Regions from separate parts of the Peribacillus sp. FW305-BF15 genome, predicted to be linked through region 2. Evidence: predicted binding sites of a transcription regulator. Region 2 holds the regulator's gene; each other region holds the start of a gene.
What was found. Region 2 encodes LexA, which represses DNA repair genes until DNA is damaged. Its sites were predicted from a motif close to CGAACATATGTTCG; they were not measured.
Positions count from the first base shown of each region.

Region 1: the regulator LexA is predicted to act here: its motif matches at 5,413-5,426, upstream of AC3WLU_RS13030 (YhjD family protein).
Region 3: the regulator LexA is predicted to act here: its motif matches at 1,669-1,682, upstream of AC3WLU_RS16390 (YolD-like family protein).

Region 1 is NZ_JBYSYV010000010.1:170,187-183,226, reverse strand. Features, by position in the region: gene AC3WLU_RS13065 (M48 family metallopeptidase) at 1-59, shown strand, start outside; gene AC3WLU_RS13060 (YitT family protein) at 202-1,011, shown strand; gene AC3WLU_RS13055 (IDEAL domain-containing protein) at 1,066-1,302, opposite strand; gene AC3WLU_RS13050 (competence protein ComK) at 1,618-2,181, shown strand; gene AC3WLU_RS13045 (DUF3006 domain-containing protein) at 2,272-2,490, opposite strand; gene AC3WLU_RS13040 (ComEC/Rec2 family competence protein) at 2,491-3,330, opposite strand; gene AC3WLU_RS13035 (hypothetical protein) at 4,213-4,407, shown strand; gene AC3WLU_RS13030 (YhjD family protein) at 4,983-5,351, opposite strand; gene AC3WLU_RS13025 (TVP38/TMEM64 family protein) at 5,640-6,254, shown strand; gene lepB (signal peptidase I) at 6,288-6,851, shown strand; gene addB (helicase-exonuclease AddAB subunit AddB) at 7,040-10,540, shown strand; gene addA (helicase-exonuclease AddAB subunit AddA) at 10,533-13,040, shown strand, end outside.
Region 2 is NZ_JBYSYV010000016.1:88,806-101,845, forward strand. Features, by position in the region: gene AC3WLU_RS17650 (GNAT family N-acetyltransferase) at 466-927, shown strand; gene AC3WLU_RS17655 (CotD family spore coat protein) at 991-1,326, opposite strand; gene AC3WLU_RS17660 (aminoglycoside phosphotransferase family protein) at 1,437-2,351, opposite strand; gene AC3WLU_RS17665 (N-acetylmuramoyl-L-alanine amidase) at 2,838-3,527, shown strand; gene AC3WLU_RS17670 (LexA family protein) at 3,884-4,522, opposite strand; gene AC3WLU_RS17675 (helix-turn-helix transcriptional regulator) at 4,657-4,881, shown strand; gene AC3WLU_RS17680 (esterase/lipase family protein) at 5,613-7,145, shown strand; gene lexA (transcriptional repressor LexA) at 7,623-8,246, opposite strand; gene yneA (cell division suppressor protein YneA) at 8,401-8,712, shown strand; gene AC3WLU_RS17695 (YneB family resolvase-like protein) at 8,732-9,388, shown strand; gene AC3WLU_RS17700 (DUF896 domain-containing protein) at 9,454-9,687, shown strand; gene tkt (transketolase) at 9,917-11,920, shown strand; gene sirA (sporulation inhibitor of replication protein SirA) at 12,216-12,656, shown strand; gene AC3WLU_RS17715 (YneF family protein) at 12,741-12,956, shown strand.
Region 3 is NZ_JBYSYV010000014.1:121,506-128,034, reverse strand. Features, by position in the region: gene AC3WLU_RS16395 (tape measure protein) at 1-1,151, shown strand, start outside; cobalamin riboswitch at 1,296-1,481, shown strand; gene AC3WLU_RS16390 (YolD-like family protein) at 1,723-2,061, shown strand; gene AC3WLU_RS16385 (hypothetical protein) at 2,136-2,330, shown strand; gene AC3WLU_RS16380 (phBC6A51 family helix-turn-helix protein) at 2,374-2,703, shown strand; gene AC3WLU_RS16375 (hypothetical protein) at 3,459-3,830, shown strand; gene AC3WLU_RS16370 (hypothetical protein) at 4,407-4,697, opposite strand; gene AC3WLU_RS16365 (hypothetical protein) at 5,105-5,311, opposite strand; gene glsA (glutaminase A) at 5,787-6,529, shown strand, end outside.

The sequences.
Region 1 (13,040 bases), on a different contig from region 2:
ATCCGACCATGCTCGAACGGATTTCAACGGTTGAAAATGCAGATACAAAGGGTGAGTGAAAGCCAGCTGAAAACCAGCTGGCTTTTTTCCTTCGGAAAGTGGAAGTTTGTAGTCGTTTTCAGAAAAAACTATTATTTTAAAAAATCTTAGGTTCTCTACTATAATAAATTAAATTCCCAGTTCGTTTTAAGGAGATCGGATATGTATAATGTACTTTTGATCACTGTAGGCTCAGTGCTTGTGGCAGTGGCCTACAACTTATTTTTGATACCACATTTAATTTTAAGCAGCGGACTTAGTGGACTTGCGATCATGTTCGGAATCATCACCCCAGTCAACACAGGGATATTGAATTTTCTGATGAACCTGCCATTGCTGATTCTTGGTTACCTGAAATTAGGGAGACGCTTTATCACCTATACGATATTATCAGTTGTCGTGATTTCCATCAGTTTATACCTCATTCCAGTTCACGGTATTTCCACTGAACCGATTTTGTCTTCTTTATTTGGCGGAATCATATCGGGAATCGGTATAGGCATCGTCTTTCGCGCTTCGGGGTCTTCTGGCGGCTTTGATATCATTGCCATGCTATTGGCTAAGAAGAGCGACTTTCCGCTTGGTACATTGCTTTCGGTGATGAATGCTGTTGTGGTGGTAATCTCAGGCTTCATCTTCGGTTGGGATGCCGCATTATATACGTTGATTTCCATTTATGCAGCAGGAAAGGTGATCGATACGATCCATTCCAATCACATTAAATTAACATTGATGATCGTTACCAAAAAGAGTGACGAAATGAAAACGAAGCTCCTGACCAACCTATATCGTGGAATTACAGTTATGGATGGTGAAGGTGCATATTCAGGAGAAAAGAGCAAAGTAATGATGACAGTCATTACACGTTATCAGTTAACCGATGTAAAAACGATGATAAAAGAAGTGGATCCGAATGCTTTTGTTAATATAACCGAAACTGCTGAGGTCATGGGTATGTTTCATAAAGAGTGATGATAATGAAAAAAAGCCTCCCGACATTATGGGAGGCTTTTTTGATCATGAATGTTAATTTCCAAATTGTTTTAGTAAAACGTTCATTTCAGAACTTAGTTTTAAGAATAAAGGTTTGTTTTTCATATCCAAGGCATCATCGATCTGTTTTGCAAGGAGATTCTTTTTGGTAGTAAGGACGGCTTCCTGAATAATCATATCAATTAACATTTCCTGAACCACGGCATCGTTTTTCATTTCGCTCATTGATAAGGACTTCACTGACTCTGAATAAGATTTTTCATTTTTCAAAGTTACCACCCCTGACCCTTTTTATTATTATATGGATTTGAGCGGATAAAATCAACTGAAAATTTAAAAAATTTAAATTATGATAGAGAATGTGTCGTTTAGATGACGAAAAAGCCACTATATAAAAGAATTTCAAATTTTTTGTGAACTTGCTTTATATGTTTAAGGTCTATGCTATTATAGTGAGTAATTTAACATACATTTACTATCCCCCTTCACTCTTCTTGGACAGGAATGGAAGGGTACAAGCAATTAAGAATATAAGCTTTGGAAAGTGATAGCGATGTTTAGCAATGAGGAAGAGGTGGATTAAAAATGAAGGAAAACAATCAGGGAATCATCGAGGAATATGAAATCACGCCACATACACTAATGGTTGCGCCAATTAATTACGGCAGTAAAATATATGCCCGTATCATTGAAATGGAGGACGAGTTCATCTCCCCGTTTAAACCTATGGAAATAATAAAGAAAAGCTGCGAGTTCTTCGGATCAAGTTATGAAGGACGCAAGCAAGGCACGAAACAGCTCATAAACATCACACATAAAGCACCGATCGCGATTGATCCGACCAGTTCGATATTCTTCTTTCCAACTACATCTCCGTTACGTCCTCAATGCATCTGGTTATCACATGAACATGTGGTATCCTATGAGCGCCTGGATTCCAAACATACAACCATCACATTCAGGAATAGACAAACCATCGATATAGCAGTGTCATGCAGCTCTTTCGAAAACCAGCTGCACCGGACCTCTTTTTTAAAAACGAAATTGATCCAGAGGATTGAGGAAACAAAGAGGAAATCCTTTTATCTGTTCACTGATGCTAATGGAGTCAAGGCTTCAGAGGTAATCTCAAAGTATATACCGCGATAAGAGAGGGTTCAGGGGAAAAATCAGAGAAGAATGCAAACGGGAATAATCAAATTTAAAGCAAGCCCTTCTTATTAAAGAAGGGCCCTGGAATCAATCTTCGAATAATTCATCCATTAAATCGTCAATTTCTTTTCTTAATTTTTCAGTTCCTTCTTTGGAAATGGTGATGGTATCACCATCGATAATCAGCATATCTCCTACTTTTGCTCCCTTGGGAAGAGCGCTTTTAGGGAAATCCTTCATGTCACCACCATCGATTTCAACGACAGCGATCTTTCCTTCGAAGCGATCAATAATTCCTTGTACCAATTATTTCACCGTCTTTACAGTAATTTTCTGACCTGTAGAAGTAAAAATAATGTTACCTGATTTATCTGTGCGATAAGTTTTGGCTTTCACTGAATTCAACCGTTTTATAACAGTGGAAGTAGGGTGCCCATAGCCATTTTTCCCTACACTGATTACAGCATATTTCGGTTTTGTTTTGTTAATGAAAGCTGAACTTGTCGATGTTTTTGCACCATGATGGCCTACTTTAAGTACATCCACACTTGGTACCAGTTTTTTAGCCAGCATATCCTTCTCTGCTTTTTCTTCGGCATCACCTGTAAACAAGAATGTTTTTTTGCCGTGTTTAAGCAACAGGACAGCACTCCAATTATTTAAGTCAGACTTAGCATAGTCCTTAACAGGTGCAATGAATTTAAGGGAATTATCCTTTGCTTTAGTGTTGATTTCCACGCCCGTCTTCGCTTTTTTTATTGTAAGCTTCTTCTTCTTGACAGCCGTTAAAAAGTCTTTGTATGCCTGGGTAGTATGTGAAACTTTAGGGGCATACACAGATTTTACATTAAGCGATTTAATCACATGAGCAAGACCGCCAACATGATCCGCATCTGGGTGAGTGGAAACTAATGCAGTAAGTGTTTTTACCTTTTGTTTTTTTAGGTAGGCAACAACCTCGTCGCCCTTTCCTTTACCGCCGCCATCGATTAAAACGTTTTCATTACCGGTTTGTATCAGGATTGAATCTCCTTGTCCAACGTTGATGAAATGTACCTTTACATTTGAGGCTGCCTCAGTTGTTTTAAGTCCAGTGAATAAAGACAAAACAAGAACAGCCACCAGTAGAATATTTATTTTCTTCATTTTTCCCCTCCAGTTAATAATTTACCATGTGTAACCGGAAAAATGGGAATATTGACACGGTTTTAATTTGTGGTAAAAAAAGGAAGGTGTTGTTTGGATTTATGGTTAGGGAAAATGCCCCTGGGTATTTATGATTAATCTCTTGAATGAAAATGTAATGCCATTATTTTAAAGAATCAATCAATAAAAAATCTATTTCTCTCAGAAAAGAGTGTGAAGTTGGCATATATTCAAGGAGCAGGCTGTGTAGAAAGTTAGGATTACCAACAAAATATTTTGTTAAAGAGGATTGTTTCTGTTTTTTAGGATTGTACAATTTAAACGTTGATTACCCTCGAGGCACTCGCTTTCCGCGGGCGGTCCGTGAGCCTTCTCGGCGCGTTTGCACCCTTCGTTCCAAGCAACTTTGGTTTAAAATTTAGATAGGAACCCTTTTGGCTACAAATTAAACCATGCAAATAAAATATTGAATGGTTATCATAAGAAATTAGGGATGAGTATAAGTTTCCTTAATGATTGACTCCATAATACATAATATAATAGACACCGATAATGTATCTTTTGTTCAGTATTTCACAAATGATTTTGTTTTTCTGGAAATTCTTTTTGCTTTATACATTTAATATAAAGAGGTTGTTACTAGTAGATAATACTAGGTATGTATATGCAATTAACATCTTTCCTAATAACGTTGTACTGACACTAAAATGATAGTTTAGACGTATAGTTATAATAGATGAATGGAAATTAAATGTCGCTTAATAATGAACAAACGGGCCAGACCTTTTAATCGTTAAGGACAATTTCGTCGAAACTGTTGCCTTAATCAGTGAGCAGTAATTGTGCAAACGGCTTGTGTAACAAGAAGTGGAGAAGGGGCTATTGGCAGTCCTCGGTTCCTTTAATAGGGAAGAGGGTAATATACCAGAAGGATGCAGCGTCGATATTCTGCCGTTTAATCACCAGGAACAAAGGCGATGCTATGCATACAGCAAACTTTTAATGAAGGATGCCATTACGAGGGAACTTGAAGTAACGCAGTTAAATGTAAAAGGTATTTTTGGAAGAAGATATTAACTATCTGAAATCCATGGCAGACATTTCATCCGACATGCGAGAGCTTGATCCAACAAAGGATAACATGGGCTTTTTAAGCGTCCCATCGTCCTAAAGGAATTTCCATTCTTTCGATGCAGGGAATGGTTGACGGCAATCAATCAGGGCAAATCATGAATACGTGTTACATTCTGCGGCGGATCATGATATTGGTTACTTTTACATCGATTTGTCGAAGCTGACTGTTTTCCTATCCTTTTCTTCAATATGATGAGTCGATCATAACGGGTGCCACTCCAACCTTTGTCATGGAGCATGTAATTAACTTTCATTTAAAGAGACTTAAAACTTAAATGTTAAAAGGATATTCAGTATGCACTTGATTACATAGGTTATGCCTTGGTTTGAACTAGCCAATTAAATTATGATGTTATGGAATATTCAAACAGGGGGAATGGAGGTAAGTGAGTCTAATCGATCTTGATCATGAAAGACTCCCTTACCTTTATGCCAGGAAAGATGCGATGCTTTTTTATGGTCAACCTTTTTACATCCAAGGGAATTTGTATCCTTCCGGAAGGCTCCCTTTTAACCCGTTAATCCCTTGAGGGTTTTTTTTCGAAAAAGTAATAACATAACAAGTCTTCGGTTTTGTTGCGAAGGCGGGGATTGAAATAATTATGATGTTCCTCGTATCCTTTATATAAAAAACAATACATCGTGAAGGATTCATCGCGTTTGATTTCACTAACTTTAATATTCTCTTTGCGCAAATAGCGCCGTACTTCGGCAAGTTCGTCTTGAACCACTTTTAAAATATGTTCCACCAGCTCCGAATAGGGCCTTTTTAATTTAAACGGACTAATTTCGATGACCTTGAGATCCCGGTTTAAGACTGTAATAACCATAGGGAGGTAGATGGCTTTTTCAATCATATTTCGGTCACCTTCTGGAATGCGGGTCATCATGACCGCCCCTTTCTAAATAGCGCGTTTTTAATACTAATATGTATATCCCGCAAAAATAAGAACGTTTGTTCCGTTTTTATCCTAATGTATTTTCAGTGGTTATGCAAGCAGTTTTGATAAATCTAGAAATATTCGTTAACAAGATTATGTTTTCCGGAGATAGGGAAAGTATGAAGATATATGGATAATAATTCTTGCAATTTCGGGGGAAAGTGATATATCTAAAATAAACGGTTTTTAATAAGTTTATGCTGCTTTGATGGCAGCATGTCGAGGGAGATAATTATGGATTTGGATACTATACGTGAGTGGTTTACACTTGATCATATATCGGCACTTATTCAGCAATATCGCTCATTCGGTCCAATTCCCGGAATCTTACTGCCGATGCTGGAAGCTTTTTTGCCTTTTTTGCCCTTAGTGGTGTTCGTGCTTGCCAATGCAACGGCATTTGGTCTCTGGTGGGGGTTTTTATTTTCTTGGATTGGTGCGGTAGCGGGGTCCTTTTTGATCTTTTGGATTATTAGAAGATATGGTCAAATGAGGTTTTTTCGATTTTTGCAAAGACATAAACAGGTGCAGAGGTTGATGGTATGGGTTGAGAGCCATGGATTCGGTCCTTTGTTCATATTGCTCTGCTTCCCTTTTACACCTTCGGCTATCGTTAATATCGTGGCAGGACTTTCAAAAGTCAGTACCCTGCAATATGGACTTGCAGTAGTTGGAGGGAAGGCGGTGATGATTTTTACGATCAGCTTCGTAGGTTATGATTTAGTATCATTGATTCATAAACCTGTGCGAACGATCATTATCGGAATCGTCATCTTTATCCTATGGTATGTTGGGAAAAGGCTGGAAGTCCGGTTAAATAAAAGCATGAAGAGAGAAGAAGGGCAATAAATTAATATATAAATGCAGTAGGGGTTGAACTAGATGGAAAAAACAAACAAGAATTCTTTATCCGATTGGATAAAACCAGCGATGATAGCTTTTGTTATTTACATCTTAATCCGTACATTTCTCTTTTCAAGCTATGATGTTGAAGGAAAGTCGATGCAGCCGACCCTTGAAGATGGAAATAAACTTGTCGTGAATAAAATCAATTACCAGATTCATGATATCAACCGTTTTGACATTATTGTTTTTCATGCAAATTCACAAGAAGATTATGTTAAGCGGGTTATAGGGGTTGCAGGTGACCGTATTCGTTATAAAGATGATTGGCTTTACGTAAATGGTAAGAAAGTGGATGAGCCTTATCTTGAGAAATTCAAGGAAGGTTTCCCAGGACAGGATTTTACAGGTGATTTTACATTAAAAGAATTGACGGATATGACCAAAGTTCCGGAGGGCAAGCTTTTTGTCATGGGTGATAATCGTCTTGAAAGTGCTGACAGCCGCCACTTTGGTTATATACCGGTAGAAAATGTTGTCGGTAAAGTGGATGTTCGATATTGGCCGGTCAATGATTTCAATTTTAAGTTTACAGGTGAGTGATTGTGGAAGCCCGAGTAAGATGCGGGCTTTTTCTTTTGGGGGAAACGCGAACGTACGATTGGTGTTTTTTTAAGGGAGACGGTAAAATAATAGAAAGTAAATCTAATTGGAAACAGAAACCTAGTCATAAAGACGAAAGTATTTCTGGTATGATGGATCTAGATATTATGTTGTAAGGGGGAAAAGAGATGTCACTCCGTTTTTTACTGGGAAGATCGGGTACAGGGAAAACTTCGAATATATTGGACGAAATCCGCTCTAAATTGGCAGAAGATCCCGAAGGAAATCCAATTATCTACCTCGTTCCTGATCAGATGACGTTTCTATCTGAATATAAATTAATTAAAACACCAGGCCTTGCCGGAATGATCCGGACACAGGTTTTCAGTTTTAGCAGGCTTGCTTGGCGCGTTCTTCAGGAAACCGGGGGGATGAGCCGGCTGCATCTGGACAGTGTTGGCGTTAATATGCTGATACGGAAGATCATGGATGATAAAAAGGAAGATTTAAAGATGTTCAGTCGATCTGCTGATAAGCAGGGGTTCATTGCACAGATGGAGCTGATGCTGGCTGAGTTCAAGCAGTATTGCATCCAACCTGATGACATTCAAAACTATTTGGCTGAAACCTCACAGGCCGGCAGCGGCATTCAGGATAAACTGCATGATCTTGAATTGGTCTATCAGGCTTTTGAGGATGAAATGGTCAATAAATATTTAGACTCCGAAGATTATTTCACTTTGCTGATCGAAAAAATGTCAGAGTCTTCATATATAAGGAATGCGGATATATATATCGATGGTTTTTATAGCTTGACTCCACAGGAATTATTGATTGTTGAAGAAATGATGAAGCTGTGCAGGAGTGTAACGGTCTCGCTGACGTTAGATCAGCCCTACAGGCAATATGCTCCGGATGATTTGCAATTGTTCAGGCAAACGGGAAACCTTTATCATCACCTATATCAGGCTGGTTTGAGGAATGGCATACCGATTTCAGAAGATCGAATCTTAAAAAGATCGGAAAGGTTTGGAAAGAGTCCGGGGCTGAATCATCTGGAAACTTATTTTTCCATTCGTCCTGCACGAACGTTTGAGCAGCAGTCACCTGATGTAACGATCGCCCAGGCAGTTAACCGCAGAGCTGAGATTGAAGGAGTTGCCCGGGATATCTTGTCGCTGGTCAGACAGAAACAGCACCGTTTCCGTGATATTGCGATTTTAGTCCGTAACGGGGAAGCATACGCAGATATTTTACAAACCGTTTTTCGGGATTATCAAATTCCCTTGTTCGTCGATTCCAAACGGACGATGCTGAATCATCCTCTGATTGAACTGATTCGTTCGACTTTGGAGATCATCAATGGCTATTGGCGTTATGAACCGGTATTTCGTGCAATCAAGACGGAGCTTCTATTTCCGTTGCAAAAAAACCACGACCGGATGCGTGAACAGGTAGATAAGCTGGAAAACTATGTGCTGGCCCGCGGCATTAAAGGAAGCGGGTGGACGTCCAAAGATCGTTGGACCTACCGGCGCTTCCGCGGTCTGGAACTCGAGGACCGGAACCAAACGGATAAGGAAATGATGCTTGAGCAAGAGCTGAATGAAATGAAGCAATTATTTACCGAGCCCATCTTGAGGCTCTCAAAACGGGCTAAAAAGGCTGCTAATGGCAGGGAATTGTGTGAAGCCCTTTATCTATATCTTGAAGAATTGCATATACCGGAAAAATTGGAAAAGCTGAAACTGGAGGCAGGAGAAGCAGGTGATTTGGTATCGGCAAGAGAGCATGAGCAAACATGGAATGCGGTTGTCGACCTATTGGACCAATTCGTTGAACTGCTGAGCGGGGAAGAGCTTTCCATGAAACAGTTTGCGGTAATCATTGAAGCTGGTTTGGAGTCTCTTGAATTTTCTTTGGTACCGCCGGCAATTGACCAAGTATTAGTCGCTAATCTAGATTTATCCCGCCTGGATGATGTGAAGACAGCTTTTGTTATCGGATTGAACGAAGGGGTTCTGCCGGGAAAAGCAGTATCTGACGGGATATTTTCAGATAGTGATCGTGATGTGCTGCTGGCTGGTGGACTTGATGTTGCCCCAAGTTCGAAAGTGCGCCTGCTGGATGAGGAGTTCACAGCGTACAAAGCATTCACTACGCCTACCGAGGCCCTTTATTTATCATATCCGCTTGCCGATGAGGAAGGGAAGGCGCTTTTGCCTTCATCCTATTTGAAACGGGTAAGGGACGTATTGCCTAATGTTTCCGATGTGTATTATATGAACGATCCGTCCGATCTGTCTGCAGAGGAACAGGTGAAATATGCAGCGAATCATGATGTTGCCCTTTCGTACCTGGCTGCTCAATTGCAGCTGAAGAAAAGGAACTATCCAATCCATTCACTATGGTGGGATGTATATAATGCCATTATTGATGATGAAATGGCCGGTCCTTCAGCAACTAAGGTTTTATCGAGCCTTTTTTATCAAAATAGGACAAAGAAATTAACTGAGGAAACAAGTAAGCAATTATACGGTGAGAGCATTCTTACGAGTGTATCCAGGATGGAAATGTTCAATAGCTGCCCGTTTTCCCATTATGCGGCTCATGGCTTGAAATTGAGGGAAAGGCAGATTTTCCGTTTGGATGCCCCGGATATAGGCGAGATGTTCCATGGAGCGTTGAAAATGATTTCCGATTACTTGAAGGAACATGATATTCCTTGGTCTACATTGACCCCGGAACAATGCTTGGAGCTGGCCAGAATTGCTGTGGAGAGACTTGCTCCTAAACTCCAAAATCAGATTTTGTTAAGTACGAACCGCCATCACTATTTACGCAGGAAACTCGAACACGTGATTGGACGTGCCTCGATCGTATTAAGTGAACATGCAAAGGCGAGCGGTTTTGCTCCGATCGGATTAGAACTTGGATTCGGAAAAAATGGCGAGCTGCCGCCACTTTCTTTCACTTTGAAAAACGGTACGAAGATGGAATTGATCGGGCGGATCGACCGCGTGGATAAAGCGGAAGAAGATGAGGGTGTCTATTTGCGTGTGCTCGATTATAAGTCGAGTGAAAAGGAACTGAACATGAGTGAAGTATATTATGGACTAGCGCTGCAAATGTTGACATACCTAGATATCGTCGTCACCCATTCCAAGTCGCTGATTGGAAAAGAAGCGATTCCAGCCGGAGTTTTGTATTTTCATGTGCATAATCCCGTTGTCAAATCAAAGGGAATGCTCAGTTTGGATAAAATTGAAGAAGAAATTTATAAAAGCTTTAAAATGAATGGACTTGTACTGGACCATTCAAATGTCATTCAGTTGATGGATACCTCGCTTGATATTGAAAATTCGGGTAAGTCGGATATCATTCCAGCTGGATTTAAAAAGGACGGATCGCTCCTGGCGGCTTCCAAAGTTGCCAGCAGGGAGGAGTTTTCGCTTCTGAATCATCATGTGCGCCGTATTTATCAGGAGGCTGGAGATCGAATGGTCGATGGTGATGTGGATATTACTCCATACAAATTAAAGGAAAAAACGCCGTGTACCTTCTGTTCCTTTAAATCTGTATGCCAATTCGACCAGTCACTGGAGGAGAACCAATTCAGGAATTTGGCACAGAAGAAACAAAATGACGTTCTTGAGCTATTAAGGGGAGAGGGGGAGAGCGATGAGTAAAACGAAAATTCCTGCTCTGCCGGGAGACGTGACTTGGACGGAAGATCAATGGAAGGCAATATGGGCTAAAGATCAGGACATCCTGGTTGCGGCCGCTGCGGGTTCAGGGAAAACAGCGGTACTGGTCAATCGGATCATTCAAAAAGTCATTTCAGAAGAAGATCCAATCGATGTTGATGAACTGCTCGTGGTTACATTCACCAATGCCTCGGCTGCCGAAATGCGCCATCGGGTAAGTGAGGCATTAGAAAAAGCGATCGATGATAATCCGCATTCACAGCATTTACGTAAGCAGTTGAGCTTGATTAATCGTGCTTCGATTTCCACACTCCATTCGTTTTGTCTAGAGGTGATCAGGAAGTATTATTATCTTACGGATATCGACCCAGGCTTCCGGATTGCAGATTCAACGGAGATCCAGCTGCTCCGTGATGAAGTGATGGAAGAGCTTTTCGAGGAGCAGTATGGCCAAAGTGATAACGAACAGTTCTTTAATTTGGTCGATGCTTTCACAAGCGATCGAAATGATGATGCACTTCAGAATATCGTTCGGTCGCTGCATGATTTTTCGCAATCGAATCCAAACCCGGACCGATGGCTCGATGGTGCCGCCAGCATGTATGAGCTGGCAGATGATGATGGGATTGATGATCTTTCGTTTATCGATTCATTGAAGTTCGATATTGGTTTACAATTGGACACGGCCAGGGATTTATTGGAACGCTCGCTTGCGTTGACAAAAATCCCTGGGGGGCCGGCTCCAAGGGCTGAGAACTATCTAGCCGATCTTGCAATGGTTACTAAACTTTCGGAAGTGAAGGACCAATCCTGGAATGCACTTTATGAGGAAATCCAAAACGTGAAATTCGGGACGGCAAAACGCCTTACCGGTGCAGATTTTATCAAGGAAGTGGCTGATGAGGCTACCAAGTACCGGGATAAGGCCAAGAAGATCATCAAATCGTTACAGGAAGAGTTATTTTCCCGGAAACCGGAAAGCTACCTACGGGATATAAGGGAGCTTAAGGGTTATGTCGATACACTTGTAATGCTTGTTAAACGGTTTGACGAAAGATTCTTTGCTGCAAAAGCAGAAAAGAATTTGGTGGATTTCGCCGATTTGGAACATTATTGTCTTCAAATTTTGACAGGGGAAACGGTGGATGGTGAACGAAAACCTTCAGCGGCAGCCATCGAATACAGGAACCAGTTCAAAGAGGTACTAGTGGATGAATACCAGGACACGAACCTGGTTCAGGAATCGATCTTAAAATTGGTGACGGCTGACGGAGAATATGATGGGAATCTTTTCATGGTAGGCGATGTCAAGCAGTCCATTTACCGGTTCAGGCTTGCAGAACCGAATCTCTTCCTTGGAAAATACACACGATTTACCCATGACGGTGTTGATTCCGGACTGAAAATTGATTTAAACCGCAATTTCCGGAGCCGAAAGGAAGTTCTTGATGGGACCAATTTCTTGTTTCAACAGTTGATGGGCATTACAGTCGGTGAGATTGATTATGATGAAGATGCCCAATTGAAAAAAGGTGCCCCATATCCCGAAGACGATCCATACCCGATCGAACTCCATTTAATTGATGGAGCAGCCGATCCTGAAGCTCATTCGGAGATGGAAGGATATGATGGCGGATTTGAGGCCGAGGAGCTTGAAAAAGCGCAGCTCGAAGCAAGGCAGATGGCCAAGCTCATTAAAAAGGCTATAAGCGAAAAGCATCGGATATATGATACGAAAACCAAAAGGTACCGATCTGCCACCTATCGGGACATGGTCATTCTTCTTCGTTCAATGCCATGGGCACCGCAAATCATGGAGGAATTTAAAAAGCAGGGAATTCCAGTATATGCCAATTTATCCACGGGGTATTTTGAAGCGACCGAAGTGGCCATCATGATTTCCTTATTGAAGGTGATTGATAATCCGCAACAGGATATCCCATTGGCTTCCGTTCTCCGTTCACCTATCGTCGGGTTGGATGAAGAAGAGATGTCAAAGGTGCGTTTATTCCATACAGGAAGCTATTACGAAGCACTAGCTGATTTTTACAGAAAGAGTGACCCTGAAGAACATCCGGGGCTTTATGAAAAAGCCTCTGCTTTTTATAAAAAACTAGTGAAGTGGCGGAAGCTTGCCAGGCAGGAGGCATTATCAGATCTAATCTGGCTCCTATACCGCGAAACGCAGTTTTATGATTTTGCAGGTGGGATGCCGGGCGGCAAACAGCGTCAGGCCAATTTACGAGCGCTGTATGACAGGGCAAGGCAATATGAAGCAAGTTCTTTCCGCGGTCTGTTCCGTTTCTTGCGGTTCATAGAAAGGATGCAAGAACGTGGAGATGATTTAGGGGCAGCTCGGGCTTTAGGGGAACAGGAAGATGTAGTCCGGCTGATGACAATTCACTCGTCAAAGGGGCTTGAGTTCCCGATCGTGTTCATTGCCGGTCTTTCCAAGCAATTCAATATGATGGATTTACGAAAG
Region 2 (13,040 bases):
TATCCCGCTTTCAAGAAGGAAGGATCGTGTTTTATCGTGCTTGAACTCACATATTCAACTATTACATATGCAGGACATTTAGAATACTTTATCCGTAATATTTTTTTCGCTCATAACCGTTTCCGATACCCTTTTCACTTGGCTGACGTTATCCTATGAAAATAGGATTCCTTATAGTAAGTACAATTCATAGATTGCCTTAAGAAAGCCAGCGGCAGACAAGTTTGGCTTTCGGATAAGCCGTAAGCGTTTCATCAGAAGCTCCATCTGCTTTAATAAGATTAGTGTTCCTTCATTTAGGCAAGTTCTCTAAGATCCATAGCCAGCAGCTTGTGGTGGCGAAGCGATTGAAATAAGGACCTGATTTTTTTGCCTTCCTGAACTAACTTTTCAAATAGTGGCTAGGATTGTTTTTGGAATGTGACGTTGCTTGATTGTAATATAGTATAGGCAGGGGGGATAATTATGTATGTAAGTCAATCCAGGGATCATGAAGTAATTGCAAAATTAAATCGAAATGTTCACAATCTGCATGCAAAACTATATCCTAAGTATTTTAAGGAATATAATTATAATGCAATGAAAGAAACTTTTAAAAATTTGGTTGAAAATGATAATTTTGTTTTTCTAGTTTTAAAAGATCATGAAGTGCCAATTGGTTACGCATGGATTGAAATTAAAAACTATCCTGAAAGTGTTTTTAAAAATGAGTATAAATCAGTATATGTGCATCAGCTTAGTATCATTGAAGGTCAAACCCATAAAGGTTACGGTAAAAAACTAATGAATGAGGTCTATGATATTGCTAAAAAGAATGATATAGATTTAATAGAACTGGATTATTGGTTTGAAAACATGGCAGCAAAGGAGTTTTATAAGAAACAAAATTTTAAAAAGTATAGGGAGTTTGCATTCAGACAGTTGTAAATCCTTTGTAACTCAATGAGTTTGAAGGAATTAATAAAAAACCCCGATTCGGGGTTTTTTTAATTAATATCTTAACATTCTCCTCGAATAACTGGGGGGCTGAGGTACTCCACAAACAAAACTTTGTGAATAACACTCTTTTACGATACTTCGGGTATGCGGTATATAGGTGTTGAAGTGTTTATTCACGGTTGTTGTATGTGTCGGGTGAAAAACCGGAATAACAGTGTTAATGACATTGGTTTTAACATATTGCTTGGTCGGGGAGGTTTGAGATGGATTATATTGAGTGGGCATTCTGTGAGGTGGGCAATATTGTGGTCGACATTGACCGCCTTTCGGATGCCCCCAGGGCTTATTATACATGTAAACACCTCCTGGGGTTTTTTTGAAAGTCATTATAGTTTATGAAAATAAATGATAAAGGGACTGGTATAAATGCCTTTATCAAAAATTACGGGCATATCAGATCCTTCAATCATTTTCAAAAAAAATGAATAAACATTAATTTACCGAATTCGGTTAATCGCTTCACAAACAAATGACTTGTGTCTTTTCCGCCAGATATTTTCCTTGCTTTTTTCCAAGCCCCATTCGGGAAATGTAGATAACCGCAATGCGGCAAATAATTGCCAGAAGGGTAGGTTTGTAAAATTCACCTCTGGCATCATGGATTTATATCGATTGGTGAAGTCATTCATCGCTTGCATTCCAAAATGATATAAAATTTCGAGTTGACTATTGGCAAGGTCAGTCAAAGGGTCCCCTAAACCAGAGTCTTCCCAATCAATTATGGAAACTAGTGTATCCTCTTTCCATAATATATTTCCTGGCCAATAATCACCATGAAGAATCACTTCCTTATTCATGGAGGGTAGCGGCATGGAGGATTTCAGCAGATCTCTAATCAAGCTCAAATTTAATGTTTCGTCAAGGATTACCCTATCTTTATTATTTAACATCTCGACATATGTATTTTCCAGTTTAGGCATGAATGATAAAGATAGATTTGCACAATTAACACGATGGACTTTTGCTAGATTGATTGCCAATTGCAAGATATGATCATTAAGATTTGAGGGGGTGAATTCTGATTTACCCTCAATAAACTCGATAAGTATGCATGGCTTGGAAAATATCTCGCAGGATTGCTCAAAGTAATAGGGCATTGGTACAGGCAAACCGGCAGCTTTCAATATCCCTAAGAGCTTGTGTTCAAATGAAGCAATATTTGGATTCCGTTTCAAGTCATTATCACCATGCTGACGAACGATCATTTTTACGATCCGCCCTGACGATTGTAATATTTCCAGTCCTGTCACATTTGCAGAAATTCCGCCCATTAATTCCCATGCGCGAATTAGCTTGTTTCCTTGATCCAACTTTTTAACTAATTGTTCAAACTTATCATATTCATTTATCATACGATCTCTCCTTTTAGAATCCCTACAATGTAAAAAATTCAAAGAATCCATTTAGCAGTTTTTATAAATGAACACAATAGCTTGTTACACACGTAATTAATCTAAACAAAGTGGGGTGTGCTGACATTGAAATTAGAAAAATATAAAGTGGAAACTACGAAAGGGACACTACAATATAATATTAGTGGAAACAGCAAACCAAAAACCGATAAATTTGTGTTAATGTTGACTTTTTTAATATCCCTCAATCTTCTTGTTCCTTAGATTATAGATGGCTTATTCTCCAAAAATTCCAAATGCGAAAGTAAAAAAATAGAGAAAGTCTTTTTCAAAGAATTCCCCACCATTGGGCGAATGACATCATATAATGCCACTTCACCTTTAGGGGGTGTTTTTTTTTTGAGAACGGCAGAATTTCTTTAATCCGATAGTTATGTGTACAAGCATTTGTTAATACGTAACATAAGATTAATAGAGGTGATAGAAATGGTGAAAGTATTTATTGATCCCGGCCATGGCGGTACGGATTCAGGATCGGTCGGAAATGGATTGAGAGAAAAGGATTTAACTTTAAACATTGCAACCCGAATTAAAGACATCTTATTGATAGAATATAATAACGTTTCTGTGAAAATAAGCAGGACCCAAGATACCTTCCCCACCTTAAACGATCGTACGAATGCAGCGAACGCGTGGGGAGCTGACTTTTTTCTCTCCATCCACATTAATGCAGGCGGCGGAACCGGGTACGAGGATTACATTTATACGTCTACTAACCAGATAACGAAAGAGTATCAAGATCATATTCATTCAGAGGTCATGAAGCTTATCAACATCCAGGACAGAGGACAAAAAACAGGAGATTTACATGTACTCCGTGAAACGGACATGCCTGCACTCCTGACTGAAAATGGATTTATCGATAATGTAAATGACGCAGCAAAGTTGAAAACGTCATCCTTTATCGAATCACTGGCTCGCGGACATGTAAACGGTTTAGTTAAATGCTTCAATCTAACTAAGAAAAGTACAGCTGTATACCACACTGTCGTTAGTGGGGATACAGTATATTCCTTAAGCAATTCTTATGGCAGTACGGTTCAGCAAATTAAAGATTGGAACGGTCTTGACAGTCAGTACACCATTACGGTTAACCAGAAACTGCGGGTGAAATGAATAATTAATAATTATTTATACCTTCCAGAAGCACACCACACAGTAAGCTCTTCTCAAAAAGAGAGGGGCCTTTTTGATTCAGGAATATACATGTAATGAAAAACTCTACATTCTGCCGTCCTGATTCGGTCCTTCCGTATGTAAGGTATGCCTTTTTTTTATGGGCTGACACAAATTTAAATGGATTTTATGTAAAGACAAATAAAAAGACAATACTAAAAAGCACAAACCATGATGGCTTGTACCTAAAATGCAGCAGCAATTAAGTTGATAAACTGAAAGAATTGAATCTATGTATGGCTGCTCATTATTCATTTATTTTACTTTCTTCCCGTAATAAACCCTCGAGTTGGATATTAGTCGTATATTTTAATGGCTTGAACCACTTTTCCTAAAATACGGACTCTATCATTTTTTATGTTATAGGTTTTTTCTTCATAAAAAGGATCCGTGCTGCAGGGAGTGAGTATGATGTTTTCTTCATTGATTCTCACTTTTTTGACCGTAGCATCGTGTCCATTTACCAAGACCACTCCAATTTTCCCGTTATCAAGGTAGGTTGTTTTTTCAACGAGAATCAATGATCCGTCTCTGAATTCTTTATTCATGCTATTGCCATTCACTCTAAGGAAAAAATATTCTTTATCCGATTTAAGCATCGAATTTAATGCCGGCATATACGCTTCTATATATTCGTTGGTGAAATTAGGCTCTCCAGCGGGGATATTTCCGTAGACACCAATTAATCTTACATTTTTTTCATTTAGGAATTCCATTCCAGGATTATTTCTAACGATAGGCGCTCCTTCAATGAGGTGGGATAGCGGTATTTCAAAACAAGTGGACATCATGCTCAATTTATCCATTAAAGGTTTATTCCGTCCGGATTCCCAAGCTGATACTGCCGTAGGAGCTACTTTTAATACTTTTGCCAAATCTTCTTGTGTCATTTTTCTTTCTTTTCTTAACATTTTAATCCGTTCACCAATGTGCATATTTCTTCACCTCTTACTTGAATATACACTATGAGTGAAAGTGAGTAAACGAAAAGTGCGTGAATTTTGCGAAAAAATGTTGGTAACTATACTTCAAGTGTGATATTATTTTTTTAGATAGGGGGTGACAAGATATGACAAGCGTTAAGTTCACACTTAAACAAGCCAGGAAGTATAAAGGATTAACTCAAGATGAAATGGCTAAAGTGCTGAAGATGGCCAAGAGGACTTACATTGACTATGAGCAATATAAGATTCCTTTGCGAATCGATAAGGCTTATTTATTTGCTGAATGTGTAGGATTCTCGATTGACGATATCATTTTTTTTGACCCTGACCTACACTTTAAATGTAGTTAAAACTTCAATTGAACCAGCATTTCCTCAACAGAGTGGCCATTTGAATCCATACAATCCTGACTTCCATAGGACAAGATTCAAGTAACGATGGAAAGGGGGAACAAAGAGGAAAGGGAAAATAATTCTTTTGAAGTTGCATAGGAGCTGCTGACATTAGAACATTTGTAAAATACGTGTATGGAGTTAAAGGTGTACAAATCCAATCTTCTTGTGCAAATATACGATTGTTACTGAGATTCCAATAATGACAGCCAATTGCCGTTAAAGAAAATTATTTACTTAATGTTTAGGGCGGACTTCTGAACACCATGAATAGGAGCAAATGGACAATGGCAAATTCGAAGGAAAAGTTAATCTGGATGAACAAGCCCTTATCCTATGCAGGATAAGGGCTTGTTCTCTATTTTCGTGAATTGGCAGCATTCCGTTTTCTCCAAAGCACGTCTTCATAAAATGAAAAAGACACATACATAAATGAATGGAAGTCAAATCTTCATACTTTTTCTCTATTATAAATGAAACTTCTTCTAGTTTTTTTCTCCCATCTTTATGAAGATAGCAGGTAATGGTATGCAAAAGTACAATTATATACTAATGAAGGCTATGGAAGCTGGGCATTTGTAATTGGATGAGTTCAAAAAAATTCCAGATGATATTGGAGGAGATAACCCTTGAAAAGGAATGTAATCAATTATGTCGTTTTTCTTGTGCTCATTCTAACCATATTATTTATGGCAAAGCCAGACATTTCCTCAGCAGGAAAATTGAAACCGCCCTCCGAAACTTTCAGTCCAGGGGATTGGTTTCTTGGAAGTATTCCTCCCAATCTTGATACAAACAAACCACCGATCGTGTTTGTTCAAGGGAAAAACGGCAGTTCAACCAGCTGGTATGGCGAAACGGATTATCATGGTGTCAATGATATGTATACCAAAGCGTATGAAGCTGGCTACCAAACGGTTTTTGTTCAGCTTCATGATTCAGCTGGAAATGGGTCAGTGAGCCAATATGCCAATGGAAGGCTTTTAGCTCAAATGCTTTCAGAAATCAGTAACCATTTCGGGGGCAAAAAAGTAAATATTATAGCGCACAGCAAAGGGGGCCCAGACACCCAAGCGGCTCTAGTCCACTATGGAGCACATCAATATGTTGGAAGGGTGATCACTTTAGCCTCCCCACATCATGGTTCTCACTTAGCTGATTTGGCTTATAGCTGGTATGCGGGCTGGCTTGGTTCCTTATTAGGTCAAAAAGATGAGGGAACTTATTCTTTACAAGTTGGTAAAATGGCTGAATTTCGTTCTGTCACGGATAACCATATCAACTCTCGTAAAAACTTGTATTTCACTGTGGCAGGTATGAACAGAGGCCCGGTACTATCAGCCTTATCAATGGGGGGACAATATTTATCATCATATGGGGAAAATGATGGACTAGTGAATGTATGGAGTACAAAAATACCCTATGCAACACATTTATTTACGGATCCCAACTTTGATCACGACAATATTCGAGTTGGCTCAGCTGTATTTTCAAGAATTGAACCCTATTTAAAAAGCACATCCACCGCTGGGATTCCTGCATATCATGTCAATTATAAAGAACGAGTTGAAGATGATGTCATTACAACAGCACTCGCTCAAACCGTTCTGGGTGATGTCCTGAAACAAAATGCCTGGGTCGAACAAAGCTTCCATGTAAATGAAGCTGCCCCAGGTAATATAAGCATATATACAGCCTCAAATGATGTCGAGGTTGAATTGATTTCTCCATCCAATAAAAAGTATTCACCTTCCTTAAAGGTTCATTCAGCCAAAAATGAAACTTCCTTTTTTAATGGTGCAACCATCCAATCATTCTACAGAAATAACCTTGAAATTGGTGACTGGAAAGTACGAATGAAGACTAAATCGCCAAAAGACGCCTTCCTGTTCACAGCACAATTTAACGAAAAGAATCCCATTACATTAAGTATGGCCGGTAAAGTTAAGCAAAAAGATGCAAAATTTTTAATAAAGAATCCAATGAATGATAAAAAAAGACCAATCAGTACAACATTTTTGGTTCATCTGATAGATGAAACCGGTAATGAAATTAGTGAAAAAAACTCAATTAAGGCAATGGATACTGAAAATTTTACTGGCACCCTTCCAGAAGTACCTAAGTCAGGTGTTTATAATGTAACAATAGATGTTAAGGAAAAAAATGGGGATGGTACTGAAAGAACCCGGACGCTGATTCGTTCGGTCTATATTGAGAAATAACGAAATGCCTTCTCTTAGTTGAGGAGGCATTATTTTGATGGTACGGGTAAATAGGGAGATGGTAATTCAGCCAATGGAAACAGCCAGGTCGTAATTACTTATTGAAGTATTAATTCAACGGGTCTCTGATGGATATGGTTGGAAGTTTGTTATCGGGGCAAAATAAATATATGTATTTTTTTCCCTGCACCTGCAAATGGTTGTCAACAAGTGCATATTCAACAGTGGAATGACTTGGTCGATCTAAACCTTATTAAAGTGGGGATTTTAAATCCTCTCTTTTTTATTTCAATGAGCTTTTTCCAAAGTATAATATTACGAGAAAGGCGATAGTAACTTTCATCCCTTATAAAGGATGTTTAAATTCGCATGAAACTAGATTCTATTAAAAAATATTTCAATATCTACTCTTCTATATGCATATTGAGAGAATTCTGGACATAAATTAAACAATCAAAAAAAGCGCGGGAAGCGCTTTTAGTGTATTTGCCTATATAAGCCTATTACTTTTCCAAGTATCGAAACATCTCGTAAAATAATTGGTTCCATATTTGAGTTCTCAGGCTGAAGCCTTATGTAATCCGGTTCCTTAAAGAATCGTTTTACAGTGGCTTCATCATCTTCCGTCATCGCCACGACGATATCTCCATTATTGGCACTGCTTTGTTGTTTCACGATGACATAATCTCCATCATGAATTCCTGCTTCTATCATACTTTCACCCATGATTTCCAGCATGAATACATGGTCATCATGTGGAACCATGCTTTCGGGAAGCGGAAAGTATTCTTCAATGTTCTCAATGGCCGTTATCGGCATGCCCGCTGTTACTTTTCCAAGTAACGGCACGTTCACGACATTGACTTTGGGAATATTGTTCGCTTCCTCCAAATTCATTATTTCAATGGCCCTTGGCTTGGTTGGGTCACGTCTAATAAGGCCTTTACTTTCCAGGCGGGATAAATGTCCGTGTACTGTTGAACTTGATGCAAGTCCCACTGCTTCGCCAATCTCCCGTACGGAAGGCGGATACCCTTTTTGGCGGACCTCTTCTTTAATGAAATCAAGAATATCTTGCTGCCTTTTTGATAGTTTTGTCATTTGTGCACCTCTTCCCCAATGTTCTTTGCTACATTATAGCATGGCCCCCATCTCTATACAAACATAAGTTCGAATTTGTTGTTGACTGAAACAAACGTTCGTATTATAATTTGATCATAACATACGAACGAACATTCGCTTTGGAGGGATTATTATGAAAAAATTATACAAAAATTATATTTATACGATTCTATTAGCGGGATCAGTATTCATCTTTTCAATTTTATTCTCTTGTACATTGAACAATGATCAAAAAAAGGATTTCCTTTCTATAGAAGTAGGCGAGGGTGACACCCTATGGGGAATTGCCGAAGAATATGAAGAATCAAATTTGACAAAAAAAGAATTCATTGGTTGGATAGAAGAGAATAATGGAGTCAGTGCGGATTCGATAAAGCCTGGACAAGTCATTGTCATACCGGTTAAAGGGGAAGAACTTGTCCAGAATTTGGCCAGTGAGCAGTAAGTAGTAAAGGTAGGGTATTATGAAGGCGGTAATCTATTGTAGGGTCAGCACCGAAAAAGAGTCACAGGAAACATCATTGGCAAGGCAGGAAGATGAATTAGTCAAATTGGCTGAAAAGATGGATGTGGAAGTTGTCTCCATTATAAAAGAACAGGCAAGTGGTTATGAGTTGAATCGGGATGGCATTTTTGACATGCTCGAACTATTTAAAACCAAAGAAGCTGAAGTGCTTTTAATCCAGGATGAAACAAGACTGGGAAGAGGGAATGCCAAAATAGCCCTTTTCCATGTCATCCTTAAAGAAGATGTGAAAATTTATACTCTCTCACACGATGGAGAGCTGGAGTTATCGGATTCGGATGCCATGGTCATTCAGATAGTGGGCATTGTAGAAGAATATCAAAGGAAACTACATAATCTTAAAATAAAGCGCGGAATGATGAGAGCCGTTGAAAAAGGGTACCGTCCTCAAAAAAATCTTCAGAATCAAAGGAATTCCACTGGAAGGGATCGTATGGAGATTCCTATTGAAGAAATTATTAAACTGCGTGCCAATGGGTTAACATTCTCGGAAATCGCAGCCACATTAAGGGGCTTTGGATACAATGTATCTAAGGCTACTGTGAACAGGCGTTTTCTCGAACATCAAATGAATACAAAGGAAAGTAAATCATAGAACTTGTAATTTCGCTTTTTTTTTAATACCATGACAATATCCGCAGATTATGAAGGAGCGAAATTATGTTATCAAAAGAAAAAATAGCCCGTATAAATGAACTTTCTAAAAAGGCAAAGGGTGAAGGCTTGACGGAAGTTGAAGCGAAAGAGCAAACCCAATTGAGAAGTGAGTATTTGGAAACATTCAGAAAATCCATGTCCGACACGTTGGAGCATGTGAAAGTCGTGGATCCAGAGGGTAATGACGTCACTCCTCAAAAGATAAAAAATATAAAAGAAAAACGAAATTTACATTAATGCTTGGATTCTTCTGATGGAATATTCCATTTGAGGATTCTTTGGCATTTTGGAGTAAAAAGAGAGTGCATTCATGTATGTATTCTCCTATTTAGTTTAATCTAAATAGGTGACTTCTTATTCCTAGAAAATTGTAATATTGGGGCATTAAATAGTGATTTTAGTTGTGATATTATGCTTGTCACTATAATATAAAGAGGTACATTACAGGAAGGGATGTTTTTACAATATGTTAGATAAATTAGATGCACTTTCTATCAATACGATTCGTACATTATCAATTGATGCAATTGAAAAGGCTAATTCCGGCCATCCAGGTATGCCAATGGGGGCTGCGCCAATGGCGTATAAACTATGGACCGAATATATGAACCATAACCCGAAAAATCCAGATTGGTTTAATAGAGATCGCTTTGTTCTTTCAGCTGGACATGGTTCTATGCTGTTATACAGCCTTCTTCATTTATCAGGCTATGGCTTATCTATCGATGATTTGAAAAGCTTCCGTCAATGGGGCAGTAAAACTCCAGGACATCCTGAATTCGGACATACGGCTGGTGTGGATGCAACTACCGGGCCGCTTGGACAAGGTATCGCAATGGCAGTCGGAATGGCAATGGCAGAACGTCACTTGGCAGAAAGCTATAACCGCGATTCTTATAATGTGGTCGATCATTATACATATAGCATTTGTGGGGATGGAGATTTAATGGAAGGTGTTTCTGCAGAAGCCGCTTCATTAGCTGGACATCTACAACTGGGAAGACTTGTTGTTTTATATGATTCTAATGATATTTCCCTTGACGGCGACTTAAGTCAATCATTTAGTGAAAGCGTAGCAGACCGGTTCAAATCTTATGGATGGCAATATATCCGCGTTGAGGATGGCAATGATCTTCAGGAAATTGCTAAAGCGATTGAAGAAGCGAAAACCGACGAAGCACGCCCAACATTAATCGAAGTGAAAACGGTTATCGGTTACGGTTCACCAAATCGTTCAGGTAAATCTGCCGTTCACGGCGCTCCGCTTGGTGCAGATGAGCTTAAATTGACAAAAGAAGCATACAAATGGACATTCGAAAAGGACTTCCATGTACCTGAAGAAGTGTATTCACACTTCAATGAAGCTGTTGTTGATGCAGGAGCTCAAAAAGAAGAAGCTTGGAATGAATTATTTAAAAATTACAAAGAAGCACATCCTGAGTTAGCACAGCAATTAGAGCTTGCAATTAAAGGTGAACTGCCTGCTGAATGGGATCAGGAAATTCCAGTCTATGAAGAAGGTAAGACATTAGCTTCCCGTGCTTCAAGTGGGGAAGTACTGAATGCGATCGCCAAAAAGGTCCCTAGCTTCATTGGGGGTTCTGCGGATTTAGCCGGGTCTAATAATACTGCCATCAAAGGTGAGACAGATCTATTACCTGGTAATTACAGTGGCCGTAATATATGGTTCGGTGTACGTGAATTCGCTATGGGTGCGGCTTTAAATGGAATGGCACTTCATGGTGGCTTAAAAGTATATGGAGGAACATTCTTCGTATTCTCTGATTATCTACGTCCTGCCATAAGAATGGCAGCGCTGATGGGACTGCCTGTTAATTATGTGTTCACCCATGACAGCATTGCTGTAGGGGAAGACGGACCGACTCATGAGCCAATCGAACAATTAGCATCATTGCGTGCAATGCCTAACCTAGGGGTAATCCGTCCAGCTGATGGCAATGAAACGGCAGCAGCCTGGAAAGTGGCTATGGAGTCTACAAATAAACCAACTGCTCTTGTACTGACTCGTCAAGGATTGCCAACAATAAAAGGCACTTCCGAAACTGCGTATGAAGGTGTTTCAAAAGGTGCTTACATCATCTCTGCTTCTAAGAAAGAAGTAGCCGATGCATTACTTCTTGCGACTGGTTCCGAAGTGAACTTGGCTGTGAAAGCACAGGAAGCTTTAGCGAACGAAGGAATTGATGTTGCGGTAATCAGCATGCCATCATGGGACCGATTTGAAACTCAATCAAAAGAATATAAACAAAGCGTAATCAATCCGGCAGTGAAAAAACGTTTAGCTATCGAAGTGGCTTCACCGTTTGGCTGGGATCGTTATGCAGGTGATGAGGGTGAAATATTGGCCATCAATCATTTTGGAGCTTCTGCACCAGGCGGTAAAATCATGGAGGAATTCGGTTTCACTGTAGAAAATGTAGTTGCTCTTGTTAAAGAAATGCTTAAATAACAATAATGCGGAACTGACACCAACTAGATTGGTGTCAGTTTTTTTATCAAAAGAGTCCTATTATATATTGAATGTGCTTCTATACTAAAGGAAATCTTCCATTCGACAAAAAAAGAAGAAAATTTCTCCAGCAAACAACATATCTTTTTTGTTTGTCAATATATAATGAGAATAAATAAATTTCGTTTAAATGTGTCAGTTAAAGGGGAAAGTCATCAATAGTGGAAAATAGTGGACAGGGTGCTGGTGGTTAGATGTTTCGTACCAAAATAGGAAAGCTAGGAGGCATTGGCTGATGAGAACCTATCAAATTTATTTAATCGAAGATGAATTTGCCCATCATTATTATGGAAGAGAAAAGCTATTTTTCAATTTGTTTTTGGAATATATTCAAGCAAGGGGCAGACTAAAGAGTATTTTGCAAAAACAAATCGAATATGTCACCAAAAAAGTCCCGATTATCCAGTTGCAGTTAGCTATTGAACAACGTTTGCAAAAAAAGATGAATTATTGGACTCAAAATGGAAAATACTATTTAGAAAAAACAAACGGATCAAGTAAAGCCGTTTTAATCATTCAGAATGATTCCATTACTCTTGAAGCTGAAGGAGACTATGAAGCGGAAACGGCTTTCTTTGAAAGTATTCGAAAATATGAAGCGAGTTTTCTGGCCATTGATTTTGAACATGAAAAATACGGTTGGTTAAAACCGATAAAAGAAAGAAAATTTGTCTAAATGGGGGACTTTTCGGTAGCGGGTATTGTATAATAACCTTTGGTCTAGTACACTGATGTTAGACAACATGAAGGAGGAAATAGTATGTGGGTTTACATTCTAGTTGGCGTACTGGCATTGATTGCTGGAGTAGTGCTGGGATTTTTCATCGCTCGTAAATACATGATGGATTACTTAAAGAAAAATCCGCCAATTAACGAACAAATGTTGAAAATGATGATGATGCAAATGGGTATGAAACCATCCCAAAAGAAAATTAATCAAATGATGAGCGCCATGAATAAACAACAAACAAAATAAGATAGCATGAAACCTTGATATATCAATGTTCTTGGAAGATTGGATGCAAAATTTTATATAATATCGAAATGGATTTAGTCTAAT
Region 3 (6,529 bases), on a different contig from region 2:
CGAAAAATATCGGGCAACTCGAAAAAATGTGGGATCTCACACAGCGTATGTCCGCAGTCGATCCTATGCAAGGCGTTGAAGGATCAGTTTTCGCTTTGCGTGAGTTATTTTCTGGCGATTCACAGTCGATGGTTGAGCGATTTGAAATGCCGCGGAAAATTATGAACGAGATTAAGAAATTACCATTAGAGCAGCAGCTATCTGCGTTAGATAAGTACTTCAACCGTATAGGAATGACTACAAAGCTTATCGATGACATGGGCGGAACAACGCTCGGATTATGGGCCCAAGTGCAGGAGAAATTCCAACTAGTGCTGCGTGATATGGGTGAGCCAGCGTTGAAAACAGTATCCAATTTCTTAAACAATGCGCTCGATCGGTTGGGTGGAGAGGATATAAAACGCTTTTCGAATATCGGAGCTAAGTGGATTGATAACATCCTAACCGGCCTGACGAACAGCGCAATTAGGGTGTACGACTGGTTTTCCGCGTTGACAGCGTCTGACGAGTTCAAATCGAAAACAAGCCTTTCTGCAAAGGTAAGCTTTATCATTAAAGACGTGTTCGAAGCATTTAGGGATTGGATGGACGGGACCGGTCGAAAACAGTTGGAGAAATCCACGAAATTCCTTATGGAAGTAGCTGCAGCCGGATTAAGCGATGCGCAAGGGCCCATTGTCGACGTAGCTACGGATATCGGCATTGCGATCGGAAAGGCGCTCGGTTCAGCCGCCGGTAAGGAGATCAAGTCCTCTGTTGACGGATGGCTTAGTAATATAAAAATTCCGGGAATGGCCGGTGTACAGATTGGCGGAACAATCGGAAGAAAAATCGCAGAGGCCTTCGGAGATAGTAATCCAGGCACATCGTCGTCGAAAAAGAAGAATACCTACCGCCCAATCGCAGGACAACGGGCGCATAATGGGGGACTTGACTACGTACCTTACGACAGTTATCCGGCATTGCTTCACAAAGGCGAAACAGTACTGCCACGTGAGGAAGCAAATAACCGTAGAAACAGACGCGGTGGCCAACCAATCAACCTAACCGTTAATTATTCGGGTGGCGGTCGAATGGATGAGCAAGAGATGAATCGTTTTTCTGAATTCCTAGTACGGAACATCACAAAAGCAGCCGAAGCAGGCGCTTAATAACGTAGGGGCTCCTTCGGGGGCTTCGTTTTTTTATTGAAAACATTGAAATAAAAGGTTAAATATGGTATGATTTTCATGAAAATGAGTTGTGGATAAATTTTAAAAGGTCGAAATAGTAGCGTTTTATAAGTTTATCTGACTCATAATTATATAAGTAAAAGTGCCAGTGATGGCTGAAAAGGGGAAATCCGGTTAAATCCCGGAGCTGTTAACGCAACTGTAAGTGTGACGAAATGAGTGACGGGCTGTGTTCATCGATACAGTTTAGTGACCTCAAAGTAGGATAATCACGAGTCAGGCCAGACCTGCTTAAAACTTTGATTTTTAAAGTGGAGAGAGGTGAGCGTGTATAGCTATGGATTTTTTATTAGATTTCTTTAATCAGCCTATAATTCAATCGGTACTTGCAATATCAATCGCTAATTTAATTTGGGATTATAAAATTTCTATTAAAATTGAAAAAAGATAAATTATGCCTCGACTTCGGTCGGGGTTTTTATTTTATTTTAAATACAGAACGTTTGTTCGTGTTATAATATCGTTATCCATAACGAAGGGAATGACGGAAATGACAATACGTGACCGCGGAAAACTAAAGTGGGCACCGGCCGCCTTTCTACCGGAATATACGAAGATGCTGCGTGACTTGGACACGGATTATCACCGACAACAAAAGCCGATTATTGACGAGTTTCAATTCGAAGAGTTTGATCAGCGTATATGCTACGCAATGGAATTTAATTTTGCCGTGAAGATTACGAAGTGGGTGGACGGCTTTAATTACGAAATAGTTGGACGCGTACATTACGTTGATCCTATAAAAAGGGAGGTACGGCTTAAAACGGAAACTGACGAAGTGGAACGCGTAAAGATGACGGAGATAATTGCGTTGGAGGTTCACGAATAGAAAAACGGACATAGTGGTTTATATCTTCCCTCCTAGAGAAACGCTGTAAGAAACGGTGTTTAGGAGGAATTAACGTGGAAGAAGAAAAGAAGAAGCCCTTTGAGTATACGATGAAGAGCGGTAATACTACCATAATCATTCATTCGGATTTACTTAAGTTAACAAAAGAAGAACAAGCGCAATGGTGGGAGGATGAAATAAGGAAGGGTAATAAAAAGGTGCTGGCGATAATTGAGGCGATGAGAAATGGTTATAGAAAATACGATTAGGCTGCCCTATTAGGCGGCTTTTATATATTCGAGGAGGAAACGCATGAGGAAACGTAGCAAGCAACCTTCGCAGGTTCCGCCGTTAGATAGGCGTCATTACATGGCGATAGAATTAATGTCGAAGCCGTATTTCGATAAGAAGAAAAATCGTAGACGCTGGCTATCACGTCAAGAAATTGCGGACATAGTCGGAGTATCACGAATGCAATTATATCGCTGGGAACAACGGAAGGACTTCGAGAAGGAGCGCGCCAAGTATTCGAGGCAATGGCTCAATGCGAAATCACCTCGAAATAGTACATTAGTAAAGCAGGCGCTGAAGGGCGACCTTACGTCTATAATCCGCATAATGCAGGCGCACAATCTCTTATGATGGGGTACGGAATCACAACGGTGTCCAATAATCGGAAATTAGCTAAATTCGACTGAATGTGGTTATAAATGCCGTTATATCAACGTTTATCGACGGATATACTTACGCGAAGGGTAGTTACAAAACACCACTTTTGCGTACATTTTTACTGCACGGTGCTCCTGGCGGACGTCGGCCTAAAACGTTTTGAGAACGGTAATATATCGTAAGGCTGCACGGGTTACCTACCGGAGATAACGCGGTAAAACTCAGGGGGTTATCGTATGCAATACGGGCGGATCATCTTGCGGAGAGCATACGGTATAAACTGCGGTATACCAACGATGTATGGATAATGTATAATCCGATAATAATTGCGTTTACACTAACGTAGTAATGGCGCGGTTTGTGATAGGGGAGAACTACCACTAATCTCTATTATGTAAACTAAAGCTAAAGATTTCTGTATTCGAAATACAACGCAATGTATAAAACGAGCGTGCAATTGCCGTGCCAACGCGGATAGATATACGGAATTACCCCGAACACCCGTTCGTATATCTCTGCATCTGCTGTACTAACAATCCGCGAAGTAAAAATTCACTTTGGGGGGTCCCGTTAGCTGTAAAAAATTTCGCAGCAAAAATTTATTCTCAGGGGGTCAATTTACGCAATTCTAACGCAAGTATACGAAGGTTACACGCTGGATTATTATGGAAATAACTCTGTCATATTCCGATAGATTGCCGTTATACTGTAATTATGGGGGCGATGATATGAGCGATAAGAAGCTGATCGTAATAATTATCGGGATGTGCTTAGTATGGCCAATATATACGGCACTAAATAGACAGCAACCGATGGAAGCATCCGGAATGACTGCGGAAGAACGTGCTGAGAACGATAATGCTGTTCTAATGGAGGAACTGGAGTCGCAGGACATTGTAAAAAGCGTCGAAGTTAAATATGAATATGAATCAATTTCGGTACACCTCGATATTCCCCGCACAGAGCAGTACGCCAACCAGACGGCTGACGATATTGAGGACGCTGTAAACGAGGCACTGGATGAGCGCAGGGGTGATTTAACTATCGAAGAAGATTTCACGGTATATGTTTACGATGTAAACGAACGCCCAATAAGGTAGAAAAAGCGACCGCAATTATTCCGCCTTTCTTCTATTATATAGTACGACGACATTCGTTTGCATATTTCGACATTTACGGGTATACTATCGTTAATCTGATACGGTCGTACGCGACGGTTGAATCCGTCTGATTTGCCGAACAATCTAACGCCAATGGTGACGGCGTTTTAACGGATATATTTAACGTAGATACTTTCCGCACGACTCAAAATCGTGTTCCTCTGGAGTGCCGGTTCGACCCCGGCCACCGGTATCACCAATAGCGAAGGATTGCTATTACAAAAAGCTTCACACTTAATTGTGTGAAGCTTTTTTGTGTTCATGACACTACAAGATCAAATGATTTTCCATCACTCAAGAATGAAGGAAAAGTGAAACGAAGGAGCAAACAAACATCATGGGAGTGATTAAGGGTATTAGGATATCATGTGATACACTGTGACAGACGCCTATTGAAGCCACAAAACGATACATGAATTCTCCATTAAGGAGCACGTTTGTTACTACGATTAAAAAAAAACGAATGGTCAAAGAGTATTAACTCTGCCATTCGTTTCGTTAACTTTGATAAATGATTTAGAATTCAATATTCATAGCATTCAAGTCTGCTTCGGTATAGCCAGAAGCGGAGAGTGCGATTTCAATTTTTTCAGCAGCCTTATAATCAAATAATTTGAATTTAGACATTAATGCGAAGGCATTTTGATTTTCGATCGCCAAGGCAACAGCCTCCACGTCTTGCAGTAACTTCAGGTCTTCGATGTAGAATTGAGCGGTTCTCATAGCTAAATACTCATTCGTTGTAGTCGAACTGTAGAAAAGCCTTGTTAAAGTGGCGATTGCGTTAGGAACGAAAATCTTATTCATAATTACCCCTCCACTATTCATAATATTCTGTCACCCGAGTCATTACTAGTATGAGTCACTCTAAAAATGTTGTCAATCTTTATCTTTTGAGCATTTTTACTCACCAGTTGAAAGTAGGTATATATTGAAATTGAGTAATAAAATATCTGAGACTTTTCCAAAGGCAAAAATCATTGCACCGGGTGCACGACGTAGGCGAAAGAATGAAGTTTTTTTACGAAACGAACCAAATTATATCTACCATGTTGATTCAAGCTCGATCGTTAGATCTCAGGCTCGATCATAACCAGTTTGATTATATACTTCTTCTATTTACTTTATTCAACGCCATTTTTTTAGAAATTCTTTCAATGATGAGATCGTTTCTGTGCTCGAAAATTTTAAAGGGCTTAGGAATCAACAGATCCTTATAAACTGTAAAGAAGGCGGGCTCCCACATTCCGCAGCTCTCCAGGTGAAACACTATCAGCCACAATTATTTGCATGGTTCTCGTAGCTGTCATTCGTTTGTCTGGATGCTTCAGTTGTAGCTGCTGTTGTATCGCTCGGAAAAGTTCATTATTTTCTGGACGGTTGGCGTTATAGATTTCTTGTAAACTTTTTGATTTTCCCATGACCTTTCCTACTTTCCATCAAGTGTGAAATACATATAAAAGCTTATGCAATAATATTCGTATGTTCTATATTTCCGTCTGATCGCTTCTAATTCCTTCTTTTTTCAATTAAATCTTTAAAGAACAGAGAAGGTTGCCCCTGTTTTTTTACAAGGCGTTAGACCACCTGTCTTACAGCTTGACCTTTGTTATATATGTTGTTGTTTTTCTTTATTCTTTAAAAAAGAACCTGTGCATTAAACAGGAGTGAGGTATAGGAAGACCTTATAAAGGGTGAATTAAATTCAGTAAATAATAAATGGAGGAGCATATAAAAATTTCTTTAAAGAATTATTATATAAGAAATCCAAGACCAGAAAAGTAGCCGCTTAGCAGTATTTTTAATAATATCGATGGAATATGGCAATAAATAAAAAAACACTATCAAAGAATACTTCACAAAACAAATTTTCTAAGGGGCGGAATTGTGAACAATATGGGATGTCAATGCAGGTCCAATGACGAATTACAGCAACTGGTTGATGAGGCAAAAAAATATACGAGTAACGGAACAGTGGCAAACTATATACCGGCTCTTGAAAAGGCGAATCCTGAGGATTTGTCTGTTGCTATTTATTATCCTGACGGGAAAGGATATTGTGCGGGGAATGTAAGCGGTAAAATGACCCTTCAAAGCATATCAAAAGTTTTGACACTTGCTCTTGTATTAATGGAAAAAGGGGAGGATCATGTTTTTTCCTATGTAGGAAAGGAACCCACTGGGGATCCTTTTAATTCGATTGCCAAGCTAGAGACAAACAAGCCATCCAAGCCGTTAAACCCCATGATCAATGCAGGAGCATTGACTGTGACTCACATGATTGAGGGTGCCAGTGTAACCGAGCGATTTCAGCGTATTTTACATTTTATCCGGGAGTTGACGCAAAATCCGAATATCGGCTTTAATGAAGATGTTGCCCGGTCAGAATATAATACAGCAGACTTGAATAGGTCGTTAAGCTATTTTTTAAAGCAGCATCATGTAATAAATGAGAATGTGGAGGAGTTAATCGAATTGTATTCGAAGCAGTGTGCCATTGAAATGGACAGTCAGGATTTAGCGAGGATAGGCTGTGTGCTTGCCATGAATGGGAAAGATTTACTGACGGGAAAGCAAATCATCCCAGGGGACATTGCCCGTATTTGCAAGACATTCATGGTTACCTGCGGCATGTATAA